4 regions of the Streptomyces sp. NPDC031497 genome follow, and region 2 is predicted to be linked to each of the others. Evidence: riboswitches for the same ligand, from Rfam matches in the RefSeq annotation. Region 2 holds a riboswitch; each other region holds the start of a gene.
What was found. Region 2 has a riboswitch for cyclic di-AMP ahead of ACZ5K7_RS08830 (transglycosylase family protein). Riboswitches for the same ligand answer to the same signal wherever they lie in the genome.
Positions count from the first base shown of each region.

Region 1 (3,758 bases), on a different contig from region 2:
CGGACAACCGCGCGGTGCTCGTCTACGAGCCCAAGTCCCCGGAGACGGTCGAGGACGCCGACGTACCCGAGGACCCCGAGGCCGAGGCCACGGTCGAGGCCGCCACCGCCGAGCACGACGACGAGGAGACGGCCAAGTGACCGAGCTCGCCACCATGGAATTCCACCCCCAGCCCCGAGCGGGCGAGGCCCGGCCCTGGGCCTTCCCGGCACCCGAGCGCGGCACCCTGGACAACGGCCTGACCGTGCTGCGCTGCCACCGCCCCGGCCAGCAGGTCGTCGCCGTCGAGGTGCTCCTGGACGCGCCCCTGGACGCCGAGCCGGCCGGCCTGGACGGCGTCGCCACGATCATGGCGCGCGCCTTCTCCGAGGGCACCGACAAGCACTCCGCCGAGGATTACGCCGCCGAGCTGGAGCGGGCCGGCGCCACCCTCGACGCACACGCCGACCACCCCGGCGTCCGGCTCAGCCTGGAGGTCCCCGCCTCCCGCCTGGGCAAGGGGCTCGGGCTGCTCTCCGACGCGCTGAGGGCACCCGCTTTCGCCGACAGCGAGGTCGAGCGGCTGGTCCGCAACCGCCTCGACGAGATCCCGCACGAGCTGGCCAACCCCAGCCGCCGGGCCGCCAAGCAGCTCTACAAGGAACTGTTCCCGTCGACCGCGCGGATGTCCCGGCCGCGCCAGGGCACCGAGGACACCGTAGAGAAGATCGACGCGGCCGCCGTACGCGCGTTCTACGACCGGCACGTGCGGCCGGCCACCGCCACCGCGGTCGTCGTCGGCGACCTGACCGGCATCGACCTGGACGAGCTGCTCGGCGAGACGCTGGGTGCCTGGCGCGGCTCCACCGCCCAGCCCCGGCCGGTGCCCGCGGTCTCCGCCGACGACACCGGCCGTGTCGTCATCGTGGACCGCCCCGGAGCCGTCCAGACGCAGCTGCTCATCGGCCGCGTCGGCGCCGACCGGCACGACCGCGTCTGGCCCGCCCAGGTGCTCGGCACCTACTGCCTGGGCGGCACCCTCACCTCGCGCCTGGACCGTGTCCTGCGCGAGGAGAAGGGCTACACGTACGGTGTCCGCGCCTTCGGGCAGGTCCTGCGGTCCGCCCCCGACGGCTCAGGCGCCTCGCTGCTCGCCATCAGCGGTTCCGTGGACACCCCGAACACCGGCCCGGCACTCCAGGACCTGTGGACGGTGCTGCGCACCCTCGCCTCCGGGGGCCTCACGGACGCCGAGCGCGATGTCGCCGTGCAGAACCTCGTCGGCGTGGCACCGCTCAAGTACGAGACGGCGGCGGCCGTCGCCGGCACCCTGGCCGACCAGGTCGAGCAGCATCTGCCCGACGACTTCCAGGCCACGCTCTACCGGCAACTGGCCGCCACCGGCACCGTGGAGGCCACCGCGGCGGTCGTGAACGCCTTCCCGGTCGACCACCTGGTGACCGTCCTGGTCGGCGACGCGGCGCAGATCCAGGAGCCCGTCGAGGCCCTCGGTATCGGCGAAGTGACGGTCGTCGCCGCGGAGTAAGCCTCGCGCGGCGAGCGGCGAAGCAAGCGGCGCGGCCGGACGAGCGGCACGCGCGTGAAGCGGCCCTGGTGACTGTTGCGTCACCAGGGCTGCCGAATGTCCGAATTAGGGCGGAGGTTGCCTGTCTGCCCTGTGGGATGCGCGACAAAAGCCGTGATCCGTTTGAGCATTGCTCAGGCGTCCTCGTAGGTTCTTCCGGACTGTTCGTCAGGCAGTGCGCCGCGCCCGCGGCACCGGACAGTCATCGCCGAGTCCCCGTACGGCGCGAGCCAGGGGAGCCGGGGACCCACGCAGTCCCTGGGGTGAATCGGGCGCCCGCGCGAGCCGCGAGGGGGCCCGTAGGAGACCTTCCTGCTCCGAACCCGTCAGCTAACCCGGTAGGCGAGAGGGAAGGAAAGGACCAACCTCTACATGGCGTTCATGTGCGCCTCCGGGAAGCACCGTCGTCCCGGTCGGGTCAAGCGCACCACCGCGCAGGCCGCCGGCATCGCGGCCCTCACCACCACGGGTGTCATCGGCACCGTCTCGGCCGCCCCGGCGCTCGCCGCCGAGAACTCCGTCGAGCAGACCGGCCTCACCCCGGTCATCACCGTCAGCGACTCGGTCGCCGACCAGATCGACGCCCAGGCCGCCGCGCAGACGGCCGCCGCCGAGCGCAAGGCGGCCGAGGAGGCCGCACGCAAGAAGGCCGCCGAGAAGGCCAAGAAGGAGCGCGAGGCCGAGGCTCGTGCCGCGCGGGAGGCGGAGCGCAAGCGCCTCAACGCCTTCGTCGCGCCGATCTCCGGCTCGTACGTCTCCACCGGCTACAAGACCGGCGGCTCCCTGTGGTCCTCCGGCGCCCACACCGGCATCGACTTCCACGCCGCCACCGGCACGGTGGTGCACGCCGTCGGCACCGGCACGGTCGTCTCCACCGGCTGGGGCGGGTCCTACGGCAACCAGATCGTCATCAAGATGGCCGACGGCATGTACACCCAGTACGGTCACCTGTCGTCGATCGGCGTCTCGGTTGGCCAGAAGGTCACCCCGGGCCAGCAGATCGGCCTCTCCGGCGCTACCGGCAACGTGACCGGCCCCCACCTCCACTTCGAGGCCCGTACGACCCCTGAGTACGGCTCGGACGTCGACCCGGTCGCCTACCTCCGCAAGCACGGCGTGAACGTCTGACCCGAGCACATGGCGACGGCCCTGTGACGTCGCACGGCGAGAGTCCCGAAGCCCCGGCCCCGAGCCGGGGCTTTCGCCGTTTTCGTGACCCCGGTGTCCAAAAAATATGCATGGATTCAGGGCCGCCGTCGGAAATTCCCGCCCATTGCAATAGAGTCACGGAACGGACGCCACTCGGCGGCGTTTCACGGGGATTAAGGCGGAGGTCGGACATGCGTATTCCGGCGCACTCGGTATGCACGGCGATCCGGGACGACATCGTCGCGGGTGTCTACGAGCGCGGCAGCCGGCTCACCGAGGAACTCCTGGCCCGTCGCTACGGCGTCTCGCGCGTCCCCGTCCGCGAGGCCCTGCGCACCCTGGAGGCCGAGGGCTTCGTGGTGACGCGCCGGCACGCGGGCGCGTGCGTCGCGGAACCGACCGAGCAGGAGGCCGCCGACCTGCTGGAGATGCGCCTGCTCCTGGAGCCGCTCGGCGCATCCCGGGCCGCCCAGCGCCGTACCGAGGCCCACCTCAAGGTGCTGCGCGGACTCGTCAGGCTGGGCCAGGAACGGGCCCGCAGGGGCGGCAGCGAGGACCTGCGCTCCCTGGGCGGCTGGTTCCACGAGACGCTCGCCCAGGCCACCGGCAGCCACGCCCTGACCTCGACACTCACCCAGCTGCGGCACAAGATCGCCTGGATGTACGCCGTCGACGCGCCCGCCAACCCCGTGGAGTCCTGGGCCGAGCACGGCGCCATCGTGGACGCGGTGACGCGCGGCGACAGCGAACGCGCGCGGGCGATCACCGCGCTGCACACCGAGCGGTCCGCGGTCTCCCACCGGCTGCGCTTTTCCGGCGGCACGGACCGGGCGAACGGTGTGAGGACTTCGCAACATCCCGTAAACATGTCGGGCCTGCGGCATTAACACGGGCGCCGTATACAAAGAGGGGTTATTCGGTGGAGCGCTATTTCCGTTGCCCTCTGTCGGTCTCCATCGCCCATATTTCGCGCGCGCCCAGAATTTCCGGTGGCGCGTCATCGGCGTGCCCGATGGGGAATTAACTATGCCCGGCGCAAAGTCCG
Region 1 covers NZ_JBVIKO010000027.1:135,236-138,993, forward strand. Annotated here, with positions in the region: gene ACZ5K7_RS39290 (M16 family metallopeptidase) at 1-140, shown strand, start outside; gene ACZ5K7_RS39295 (M16 family metallopeptidase) at 137-1,525, shown strand; cyclic di-AMP (ydaO/yuaA leader) riboswitch at 1,761-1,924, shown strand; gene ACZ5K7_RS39300 (M23 family metallopeptidase) at 1,937-2,692, shown strand; gene ACZ5K7_RS39305 (GntR family transcriptional regulator) at 2,905-3,600, shown strand.
Region 1: linked by a shared signal. The riboswitch ahead of ACZ5K7_RS39300 (M23 family metallopeptidase) and the one ahead of ACZ5K7_RS08830 (transglycosylase family protein) in region 2 are both predicted to bind cyclic di-AMP.

Region 2 (3,758 bases):
CCCAGCCCCTCACGGGTGCCTGCCCGGCCCCCACCGACGCCCGCCCCCCACGGGCCGCTGCCCGGCCCTCCGTCGGCGCCCCGCACGGCCCTCCACCGGCAAAGATGACCGGCGTTCAAGTCTGTGATCTTCACGTGATCTGCGCGGCATTAACTTGTGACAAGTGATCGTCTGCCTATACGTTCACCCATCAGTGCGGCGCCCCAGCGGGACCCGTCGCGCCGGTCACCGCTGTCGCTCGAAAGGTTTCCGCATGCTCTCCGGGAACGGTCGTCACCGTCGCCCCCGTCAGGCTCCGGCTCTCCTCGTCGCGGCCGGCGTGACCGGCTCGGCCATCGCCATCCCGCTCCTCGGCGCGGCGAGCGCCAACGCGGCCGACGGCAGCACCTGGGACAGGGTGGCCGAGTGCGAGAGCGGCGGCTCCTGGAGCATGGACACCGGCACCGGCTACTACGGCGGCCTGCAGATGTCCCAGGACGACTGGGACGAGTACGGCGGCCAGGAGTACGCCGGCACGCCGGACCAGGCGAGCCGTTCGCAGCAGATCGCCGTCGCCGAGAAGATCCTCGCCGACCAGGGCACCAAGCCCTGGCGGACCTGTGCCCTGCTCGCCGGACTCTCCTCGGACGACGCCTCGGTGAACGTCGACACGGGCCTCGACGGATCCGACGACACGTCCGGCTCCGCGGACTCGTCCTCCGGGCTGTCGGATTCGTCCTCTTCGTCTGGTTCATCGGATTCATCCGGTTCATCGGACTCCGGCTCGTCCGACTCCTCGTCGGACACCTCGGGCGCCACGGACTCCGGCTCCGCCACCCCGTCCCCGGGTGCGAGCGACGGCTCCGGTAAGGGCACCCCCACCGACTCCGCCAAGGCGGACAAGTCGGGATCCGAAGGCTCCGGCGCCTCGAAGGTGAGCGAGAACCCTGTCGTGCCCGAAGCTGACGACTCGGACAATTCCTGGCAGACGGGCAGTTCTTGGGACCTGGTCGACACCGGGGCCGTCAGTGGCAGCGGCGGCAAGCATCGGGGCGGCTCGGCGGACGAAAGTGTGACAAACGGTCAGAGTGTGACTTCTTCCGGCCGTCACGCCTCCCGGGACGCCGGCACCTACACCGTCCGGGACGGTGACACCCTCGCCTCCATCGCCGACTCCCTTGACCTCGACGGCGGATGGCGCGCGCTCTACGCGGCGAACAAGTCGGACATCGGTGCCGACCCGAACGACATCGCCCCCGGTCAGACCCTGAAACTCAGCGGCGAAACGGACGCAAAGTAGCGGGAGTTGACCCCTCAGGTCGCCCTACTTGGCAGTTATATGTCCGTTTTGGTGAAAGTGTGGGATGAGTCTCAGAAGCCCTGATCATCTTTGAAATTCACCTGATCGCCTGTTTACGGTCAAGTCCGCTCGTCACCACGAGCCCCGGCCGTCGCAACGCCGAGTCCTGCCAGCGGCCATCCGGGAACAGTCGTCGCGTCAAGCGCCGTAGGCAGGAGCGGGGGACCCAAGGTAAGTGCCGGGACCGGTAGTTGAGACTGCCGTGTCCGGCTCGGGGTGAAGCCGCGCACCGTGAGGTGTGCGGCCGGGCAACTCAACCGGCCCGAACCCGACAGCTCACCTCGCAGGCGTCGGTGAGGGGATCCTCCATGCTGTTTTCCGGCAAGGGCAAGCACCGTCGTCCGTCCAAGGCCACCCGCGCCGCCGCGCTCGCCGGTGTCGCCGGTGTCGCCATCGCCGCACCGCTGATGGCCTCCGGCACCGCCTCCGCCGCCACCGCCTCCGAGTGGGACGCCGTCGCCCAGTGCGAGTCCGGCGGCAACTGGGCCATCAACACCGGCAACGGCTACTACGGCGGTCTGCAGTTCTCCGCCTCCACCTGGGCCGCGTACGGCGGCACCCAGTACGCCGCGCAGGCCAACCAGGCCGGCAAGGCGCAGCAGATCGCCGTCGCCGAGAAGGTCCTCGCCGCGCAGGGCAAGGGTGCCTGGCCGGTCTGCGGCACGGGCCTGTCCGGCGCCGCCTACACCGGCAGCAGCGCCGGCTCCTCCAGCTCCTCGTCGAGCAGCGGCACCAGCGGCCGTACGACCGACACGCAGGCCGCCTCCCGCTCCGCCGAGCGTCCGGCCGCCAAGAAGACCGTCACCACCCCGACCGGCAAGAAGGTCAAGAAGGGTGACGGCGAGTACAAGGTCGTCAAGGGCGACACGCTCAGCTCGATCGCCGAGAAGCACAAGGTCAAGGGCGGCTGGCAGGCGCTGTTCAAGCTGAACAAGGACATCGTCGACGACGCCGACTTCATCTACCCGGGCCAGCAGCTGCACCTGAAGTAGGACGACGGGCCGCTCCCGAAGTCGTACGAAGTGCTACGCGGTGCCCAGCTGAACCACAGTGCCCATACAACCGTGGTCCTCATAGTGAGGACCACGTGAGGGCCACCCCCGTCCCCCACGGGCCCCCGCTCCGGTGCGTTCTCCCCCGTACGCACCGGAGCGGGGTTTCTCTTTGCGGCCCCTTGCGGCCCCTCGCGGTCTTCTTCTTGACCCGCTCTTCTTCCGTTCTTCATCGGGACCCCCTTTGTTCCGCGCGTGAACAATGAGTACCGTCTGTGTGTCCAAGGGTCGGTCGGTCGTGCCGGCCGACGGCCCCGGGACGGTTAGGCTCTAGTCGCAAGGCTGAGCAAGGGCCGACAAGGTCCGCGTGCGCCCGCACAACCAGCGTCACATCCCAAGAAGGAGATGCTCGTGCCGTCCATCGACGTCGTCGTAGCCCGGGAAATCCTGGACTCCCGAGGCAACCCCACGGTCGAGGTCGAGGTCGGCCTCGACGACGGCAGCACGGGTCGTGCCGCCGTCCCGTCCGGCGCCTCCACCGGTGCCTTCGAGGCCATCGAGCTCCGTGACGGGGACCCCAACCGCTACCTCGGCAAGGGCGTCGAGAAGGCCGTCCTCGCCGTGATCGAGCAGATCGGCCCGGAGCTCGTCGGCTACGACGCCACCGAGCAGCGCCTGATCGACCAGGCGATGTTCGACCTGGACGCCACCGACAACAAGGGCTCGCTCGGCGCCAACGCCATCCTCGGCGTCTCCCTCGCCGTCGCCCACGCCGCCTCCGAGGCCAGCGACCTCCCTCTCTTCCGCTACCTGGGCGGCCCCAACGCGCACCTGCTGCCGGTGCCGATGATGAACATCCTCAACGGCGGCTCGCACGCGGACTCCAACGTGGACATCCAGGAGTTCATGATCGCCCCGATCGGCGCGGAGTCCTTCTCCGAGGCGCTGCGCTGGGGCGCCGAGGTCTACCACACCCTCAAGAAGGTCCTGAAGTCGAAGGGCCTGTCCACCGGCCTCGGCGACGAGGGCGGCTTCGCCCCGAACCTGGAGTCCAACCGCGCCGCGCTCGACCTCATCCTGGAGGCGATCAAGCAGGCCGGTTACGTCCCCGGTGAGCAGATCGCCCTCGCGCTCGACGTCGCCGCGTCCGAGTTCTACAAGGACGGCAAGTACGAGTTCGAGGGCAAGTCCCGCTCGGCCGCCGAGATGACCGAGTACTACGAGGAGCTCGTCGCCGCGTACCCGCTGGTCTCCATCGAGGACCCGCTGTTCGAGGACGACTGGGCCGGCTGGAAGGTCCTCACCGACAAGCTGGGCGACAAGGTCCAGATCGTCGGCGACGACCTCTTCGTCACCAACCCGGAGCGTCTGGCCCGCGGCATCGAGGACGGCGCCGCCAACGCCCTGCTCGTCAAGGTGAACCAGAT
Region 2 covers NZ_JBVIKO010000004.1:23,442-27,199, reverse strand. Annotated here, with positions in the region: gene ACZ5K7_RS08835 (transglycosylase family protein) at 254-1,279, shown strand; cyclic di-AMP (ydaO/yuaA leader) riboswitch at 1,473-1,644, shown strand; gene ACZ5K7_RS08830 (transglycosylase family protein) at 1,648-2,331, shown strand; gene eno (phosphopyruvate hydratase) at 2,737-3,758, shown strand, end outside.

Region 3 (3,758 bases), on a different contig from region 2:
CCAGCAGCCGTACGACGAAGTCCGTGGCCAGTGCCGCCCAGGCCACGCAGGCCAGCACCAGCGCGACCCGGGACACGGTCTCCGCCCCCGCCAGATGCAGCCCCCGCCGACACGATGCCGGTGGCCATCACGGCGGACCCGGCCGCCGGCGGACGCTGCGCCCACCAGGAGCCTAGGGGTGAAATGCCGGACATGCCCCTGATGCTAGGGAACCCTCACCCGTCGCATGAGCGGGGCACGCGCGCGTGCGGCACGCGATGCGGGCGGGCACGCGCCCGCGCCTCTCAGGCCGGTCGCACCACGCTGTGGATGATCGACTCGCCCCCGTAGTAGATCGACTCCTCCCGGACGTACGCGCCGGGCTTCGGGGCGTGGATCATCATGCCGTCGCCGATGTAGATGCCGACGTGGCTGACGTCGTCGTAGAAGAAAACCAGGTCGCCGGGCTGGGCGTCGGCGAGGGAGACGGTGGTGCCGGCGTTCACCTGGTCGTAGGTGGTGCGCGGCAGGGAGACGCCCGCGGCCTTCCAGGCGGCCTGGGAGAGGCCGGAGCAGTCGTACGAGCCGGGCCCGGTGGCGCCCCAGACGTACGGCTTGCCGACCTGCGCGCGGGCGAAGGCGATCGCCTTGGCGGCCTTCGTCCCGTAGGCGGAGTCGGAGGACGACGACGGGGAGCTGCTGGAGGCCGACGTCGAGGAGGGCGACGCCTCCTGCTTCGCGGCCGCCGCCTGCTGCTGCGCGAGCTCGGCCGCCTCGCGTGCCGCCGCCGCCCGCTGCTTCTGCTCGATCTCCGCCAGTCGTGCCTTCTCCTGGGCCGTCAGCTGCGACAGCAGCTCCCGCGCGGAGGTCAGCTTCGTCTGGACGGTGGACTTGGCGGTCTTGAGGTCGTCCTGCGTCTCGGTGAGCGTCTCCAGGCTCTTGGCGGCCTCCTGCCGCTTCGCCATGGTCGCGGACTGCTGTGTGGTGTAGTCGTCGACCGCGTCCTTCTCGCGCGAGGTCAGCCGGCTCATCAGTTGCGTCTGGTCGAAGTAGTCCTGAGGACTGTCCGCGAGCAGGAAGGTCGCCGTGTCGGGCGCACTGGCCCCGGTCCGGTACTGGGCCGCGGCGAACGACCCCAGTTCCTCACGCGCCTTGTTGAGCCGGTCCGTGCGCTCGGCGACGTCGTCGAGCAGGGTGTCGACCTGCTTGCGCTGCTTGCCGGTCTTCTCCTTGGCCGCGTTGTACTTCTCGGTCGCCGACTCCGCCTGCCGGTAGAGGGCGTCGACCTTCTTCTCGACCTCCTCCAGGCTGGGCTTGCCGTCCTCGGAGGGTGCGGCGTTGGCCGTCTGGGAGAGCAGTGCCACGGAGGTGAGGGCGGCGGTGGCCAGGGCGGGGGTGCGTATGCCTGCTACGCGCGTTGCGGACGGACGCGACTTGCGGTGCGACGCCAACGGGGGCGACTCCTTCCGTGCTCCGCCTACCGAGTTAGCTGTCGGATTCGGGCGGTGGTTCGGAAGGGTTGCCCTACGGTCCGTTCCCCAGTGGGAAGTCGGGACCGATTCACCCCAAGGTTCGGTGTGGGTCCCCGGTTCCGGATGCGCGGCGGCACCCTGGATTCGGCGGAGGCCGTGCGGCCCGGCGACGTTCGCCGGTGGGGGTCGTACGGCCTGCCCGGCACGTTAACCAACTCGTGTGCTCTGTGTGAAGTTTGATGTGCGATATGCCCGATACATTTTCGTGACCTTGGTGTTGCGGACCGGTCGGATCGGTCGATCGGGGATGGTATGGGGTTACTTGTCCGGCGCGGTCGAGTGGTCCGCGCTCTCGGCTGACGGGCACACCCGTGTTCACGGCGTGTGATCGCTGACCGTGAGGGGCCGATTCTGGCGGGTGACCGGGGTGACTTTCCGGGGTGGGGACCGGTTGTCAGTGGGGCGCCCTAGACTCGGAGAGCGATGAGCAGCCTCTTTGACGACAGCTTCCTGGCGAGCCTCCAGCCCCCGCGCGGCCACGAGGAGGAACCCCCGCCGCCGCCCGAGGACGAGCACGTACCGGAGCCGGTTCCGGACGATCTGTTCGGCGGGCAGTTCGACGCGCCCCCGGACCGTGACGCCTACTACCGCGACGGTGCCGCCCGCCCGGCCCTGGACCCGGCCGCGCTCCTGGAGGGGCTGAACGAGAACCAGCGGGCCGCCGTCGTGCACGCAGGGTCCCCGCTGCTGATCGTGGCCGGCGCCGGTTCCGGCAAGACGCGCGTGCTCACCCACCGCATCGCGCACCTGCTCGGCGCGCGCCAGGTGCACCCGGGGCAGATCCTCGCGATCACCTTCACCAACAAGGCCGCGGGCGAGATGAAGGAGCGCGTCGAGCACCTCGTCGGCCCGCGCGCGAACGCGATGTGGGTGATGACCTTCCACAGCGCGTGCGTGCGGATCCTGCGCAGGGAGAGCAAGAAGCTCGGCTTCACCTCCTCCTTCTCGATCTACGACGCCGCCGACTCCAAGCGCCTGATGGCCCTGGTCTGCCGCGACCTGGACCTCGACCCCAAGCGCTTCCCGCCGAAGTCGTTCAGCGCCCAGGTCAGCAACCTCAAGAACGAGCTGGTCGACGAGGAGGACTTCGCCGCTCGGGCGAGCGACGGCTTCGAGAAGACCCTCGCCCAGGCCTACGCCATGTACCAGTCGCGGCTGCGTGAGGCGAACGCCCTCGACTTCGACGACCTGATCATGACGACCGTCAACCTGCTGCGCGCCTTCCCGGACGTCGCCGAGCACTATCGCCGCCGCTTCCGGCACGTCCTGGTCGACGAGTACCAGGACACCAACCACGCCCAGTACGCCCTCGTGCGCGAGCTGGTCGGCACCGGCGCTCACGAGGCGGACGTGCCGCCGGGCGAGCAGGACCTGCCGCCCGCCGAGCTCTGCGTCGTCGGTGACGCCGACCAGTCGATCTACGCCTTCCGGGGCGCGACGATCCGCAACATCCTCCAGTTCGAGGAGGACTACCCGAACGCGACGACGATCCTCCTGGAGCAGAACTACCGCTCCACGCAGACGATCCTCTCCGCCGCCAACGCGGTCATCGAGCGCAACGAGTCCCGCCGCCCGAAGAATCTGTGGACCAACGCGGGCGCGGGCGCGCAGATCACCGGCTACGTCGCCGACACCGAGCACGACGAGGCGCAGTTCGTCGCCGACGAGATAGACCGTCTGACGGACGCGGGCAAGGCGAAGGCGGGCGATGTCGCCGTCTTCTACCGCACCAACGCGCAGTCCCGTGTCTTCGAGGAGATCTTCATCCGTGTCGGCCTGCCCTACAAGGTCGTCGGCGGTGTCCGCTTCTACGAGCGCAAGGAGGTCCGGGACGTCCTGGCCTACCTCCGGGTCCTCGCCAACCCCGAGGACTCCGTCCCGCTGCGCCGGATCCTCAACGTCCCCAAGCGCGGTATCGGCGACCGCGCGGAGGCGATGATCGACGCCCTCGCCCAGCGCGAGAAGATCAGCTTCCCCCAGGCACTCAAGCGCGTGGACGAGGCGTACGGCATGGCCGCGCGGTCCACCAACGCGGTCAAGCGGTTCAACACCCTGATGGAGGACCTCCGTACGGTCGTGGAGTCCGGCGCCGGACCGGCCACCGTCCTGGAGGCGATCCTGGAACGCACCGGCTATCTCGCCGAGTTGCAGGCCTCCACCGATCCGCAGGACGAGACCCGGATCGAGAACCTCCAGGAGCTCGCCTCCGTGGCGCTGGAGTTCGAGCAGGAGTCCGGGGAGGGCGAG
Region 3 covers NZ_JBVIKO010000006.1:53,301-57,058, forward strand. Annotated here, with positions in the region: partial or broken gene ACZ5K7_RS14065 (tellurite resistance/C4-dicarboxylate transporter family protein) at 1-194, opposite strand, end outside; gene ACZ5K7_RS14070 (C40 family peptidase) at 285-1,430, opposite strand; cyclic di-AMP (ydaO/yuaA leader) riboswitch at 1,439-1,611, opposite strand; gene pcrA (DNA helicase PcrA) at 1,935-3,758, shown strand, end outside.
Region 3: linked by a shared signal. The riboswitch ahead of ACZ5K7_RS14070 (C40 family peptidase) and the one ahead of ACZ5K7_RS08830 (transglycosylase family protein) in region 2 are both predicted to bind cyclic di-AMP.

Region 4 (3,758 bases), on a different contig from region 2:
AGCGGGGCGGTGACCACGGGCGGCGCGGTCGGGACGGGGGCGGTGACCACCGGGGGTGCGGTCGGCACAGGGGCGGCGGTGGGGAACGGGGCCGGGGCGACCGGAGCCGGGGCAACCGGGGCTGCGGTGGCCATCGCCATGGGGGGCGCGCTCATCGCGGCGGGGGACGCCATCATCGCCCACGGAGGGTCCGTCACCGCCGTGGGTATCACCGCCGTGGGTATCGGCGCCTGGGGCGCGGGCATCGCCGGGGCGGTGGCGTAGGCGGCGGCCGCGGGCTGCATCGCGGCCGCGTAGGCGCCCGTGTCGGCGGCGGGCGCGTCGGGGTAGGCGCTGGTGCCGAAGTCGGCCGGGGGCATGGCGGCGGGGGCCGGCATGGCGTAGGCGGCGGGATAGACGGTCTCCGCGGCGGCCGGGGGCGCGCCGGCGTAGGCGGCGGTCGCGGCCGGCGCCATACCCGGGAAGAAACCGGTGTCGATCGGGCCCGAGACGGGCGCGGCGGCCATGGCGGGTGCGGCGGTCGGGAAGGCGCCGGTGTTGGCGGGGGCCGCGGTCGGGAACGCGCCCGTGTTCGTGGGTGTCGCGGTCGGGAACGCGCCCGTGTCGTCCGGCATCGGGAACGTGCCGGTGGCGCCCGGAGTCATGACCCGGAAGGAACCGGTGTCGCCGGGGCTCGCGGGCGGCACGGCACCCACGTCCATGGCGGTCACGGCCGGGAAGGCGCCGGTGGCGCCCGGGGTCATGATGCGGAAGCCACCCGTGTCCGCCGGGGACATGGGCTGGGCGGCGCCCGGGGTCATGACGCGGAAGGAGCCGGTGTCCGTCGCGGGCACCGCCGGGATGGCGCCCGTGTCCGTCACGGTCATCGCCGGGAAGGCGCCCGTACCGGTCAGGGCGTCGGTCTGGAAGGCGCCGGTGTCGCCGTACTGGCCGGGCATGCCGGCGGGGGCCGGCCACTGCTGCGCCGGGACATGCGCCTCGGGCGTGGGCCAGGGGGCCTGGACGGCCGGGGCCGGCTGCGGGGCCGGCGCGGCCGGTTCGAGCGCCGCGATCGCGCGCTGCCCGGTGCGCCGGGACAGCACCTCGCGCGCCTTGGCGATCTTCAGCTGGCTCTTGGTCTTGGACGTGCCCGGGGTGGCACGCTGCGGCGCGGCGGGGGGCAGCGCCTTGGGCGCGCTCGACGAGCCCGGGGGCAGCGCCGCGGGGGACCCGGCCGTCAGTTCCAGCTTTGGACGCTCCGGCAGTTCACGGACGACCTCGATGTCGCTGTTCGCGGACGGCCCCGCGGTCAGCTCCGGCCGGGACGGCCCGGAGTCCTCCAACTGGCCCAGCAGGTCGGCGGCCATGGCGCTGACGGGCCGCCGCGGGCCGGGCCGGGTGGGCTGCCGGTCGGAGGGCAGCGCCGCCGGGACACTCGGCCCCAGTCGCGATCGCGCGCCGTCGAACCACTCCCGGGCGATGCTCTCGAGGCCCGGGTCGTCACGCCGGGGCCGCTTGAACAGCGGGACACCGCGGGACCGCGAGCCCCCGTTCATCGCACGTGTGGCGTTGTAGTTCCCGGTGGCGTTCTCGGCCTGGTCGTAGAGGCTGTCGATCCGCTGTCGAACCTCGTCACGGCTCTCGGGCGCCATGGGGGTCGTGCTCCTTCCGTGCTCCGCCTACCGAGTTAGCTGTCGGGTTCGGGCGGGTCGATCCGGAAGGCATGCCCTACGGTCCTTGCCCCTAAGGGCAGTTGACCGATTCACCCCAGTGGTTCGGTTGGGTCCCCGGCTCCGGAACGCCCCGTTGGGCACCGGATTAGGCGGAGGCCGCGCGGCCCGACGGGATTCGCCGGGGGGAGCCGAGCGGCTTGCCCGTCAACTTAGCCAACTTGTGTCACTCGTGTGAAGGTTGAAGTGCGTAATGTCCGATACGTAATTGTGATGTTCGTCGTAGCGTTCGAGATCCGGCCGTGCGGGACGGTATTTCGCCCGCACCCCGATCGCCGTCGCGCGGCCGTCGCAGCGGTGCCGTCGGCTGCCCGAGGAGTTCGCTTCCTGTGAGGTCACCGTGAATTTCCGGGACAGTTGAACACAGTGGCGCCACGCCGCGTATAGGGCGAGGGATTTCCATGTCCGGCCGACCACGACACGCAGGGGAACGACCTTGAGACCCAACAGGCGCAGACGCCCGACCGGCGCACAACGCGCGACCTTCGCAGCGGTCGCTCTGATGCTCGGCGGCGGAACACTGGTCGCGGTGAACGTCTACGCCTCGGCGACCGAATCGGACCAGTCCGGGCAGACCGCCACCGCCCAGGTGCTGTCCGCGCCCACCGTCTACTGCCCCGACGTCGGCAGTCGGCTGACGGACGTGCCCGACGCGGCCCGGGCCGACGTGGACGGTGAACTCGCCCAGCTGGACCAGCAGATCGCGGCCGCCTATCAGCAGCTCAAGGAGTCGGCCGCGGCGATCCAGCAGAACCCCGGCCTCGCCGACCAGACGATCCTGGATCCGCTGAAGGAGAAGCGGTCCGAATCCCTCCAGCGCATCGCCGACGCCATCGGCCGCGAGGGCGACCGCCCCCAGGGCCTCGACGACCTCGCCGCCTGCACCCTGCGCTCCTCGGACCAGGGCGCCGGGCAGTCGGCGTCACCGCAGGACGGCGCCACACCGAGCCAGAGCGCCAGTGCGAGCGCCGGCGCCAGTGCGAGTGCCGGCGCGGGTGCCGGGATCGGCGGCCAGGGCGGCAACGGCCCCGTCGCCGCCGACTACGCCGACATCACCACCGTCCAGCCCAATGTCGCGACCCCGGCCGAGCAACCCGGCGGCTCCACCGGCACCTTCGCCTCCAGTTGCGGTGTCAACGCGAACGGCCTGTTCAACTCGGACAACGTGATCGTCGCGCCCGGTGTCTCCAACGGCGCCCACCACTTCCACGACTACATCGGCAACCAGTCCAACAACGCCTTCGCCAGCGACGACGACCTCGCCAACGCCGACACCAGCTGCGCGGATCAGGGCGACAAGTCCACGTACTACTGGCCCGTGCTGCGGCTGCAGAACGGCAAGCAGGAGCGGGACGCCGACAAGCCGGGCGGCGGCACCGAGGGCAACGCCGGGCAGATCGTCACGGCGAAGCAGGTCACGCTGACCTTCGAGGGCAACCCGACCTCCAAGGTCACCGAGATGCCGCGGCTGCTGCGCATCATCACCGGTGACGCCAAGGCCTTCGTCAACGGCCCGGCCAACGCCAACGCCTCCTGGAGCTGCACCGGTTTCGAGGACCGGCAGCTCAAGGACAAGTACCCGCTCTGCCCCTCGGGCAGTGACGTCGTACGCACGTTCAAGTTCCAGAGCTGCTGGGACGGCCGGAACATCGACAGCGCCAACCACCGCACCCATGTGGCGTTCGCCGCGGCCGACGGCAGCTGCCCCGCCGGTTTCCAGGCGATCCCGCAGCTGGTGCAGCGCATCGTCTACGACGTCGACGCACCGAGCCTCCAGGACGGCGGCCGTACCGTCCCGCTGTTCTCGGTGGACTCGTTCCCCGAGCAGCTGCACAAGCCCGTCACCGACCACGGCGACTTCATCAACGTCTTCGACGAGGGCCTGATGCGGAAGATGGTCGACTGCATCAACTCCGGCCGTACCTGCGGGGCGGGGGCCGACGAGCAGCCGCCGTCGCAGAGCGCCGAACCCGACCCGTCCGAGTCGGCGAGCCCGGAGAACCCGCCGTCCGAGTCGGCGAGCCCGGTCACCGAGCCGAGCGAGACGGC
Region 4 covers NZ_JBVIKO010000008.1:555-4,312, reverse strand. Annotated here, with positions in the region: gene ACZ5K7_RS18085 (C40 family peptidase) at 1-1,631, opposite strand, end outside; cyclic di-AMP (ydaO/yuaA leader) riboswitch at 1,640-1,814, opposite strand; gene ACZ5K7_RS18080 (DUF1996 domain-containing protein) at 2,212-3,758, shown strand, end outside.
Region 4: linked by a shared signal. The riboswitch ahead of ACZ5K7_RS18085 (C40 family peptidase) and the one ahead of ACZ5K7_RS08830 (transglycosylase family protein) in region 2 are both predicted to bind cyclic di-AMP.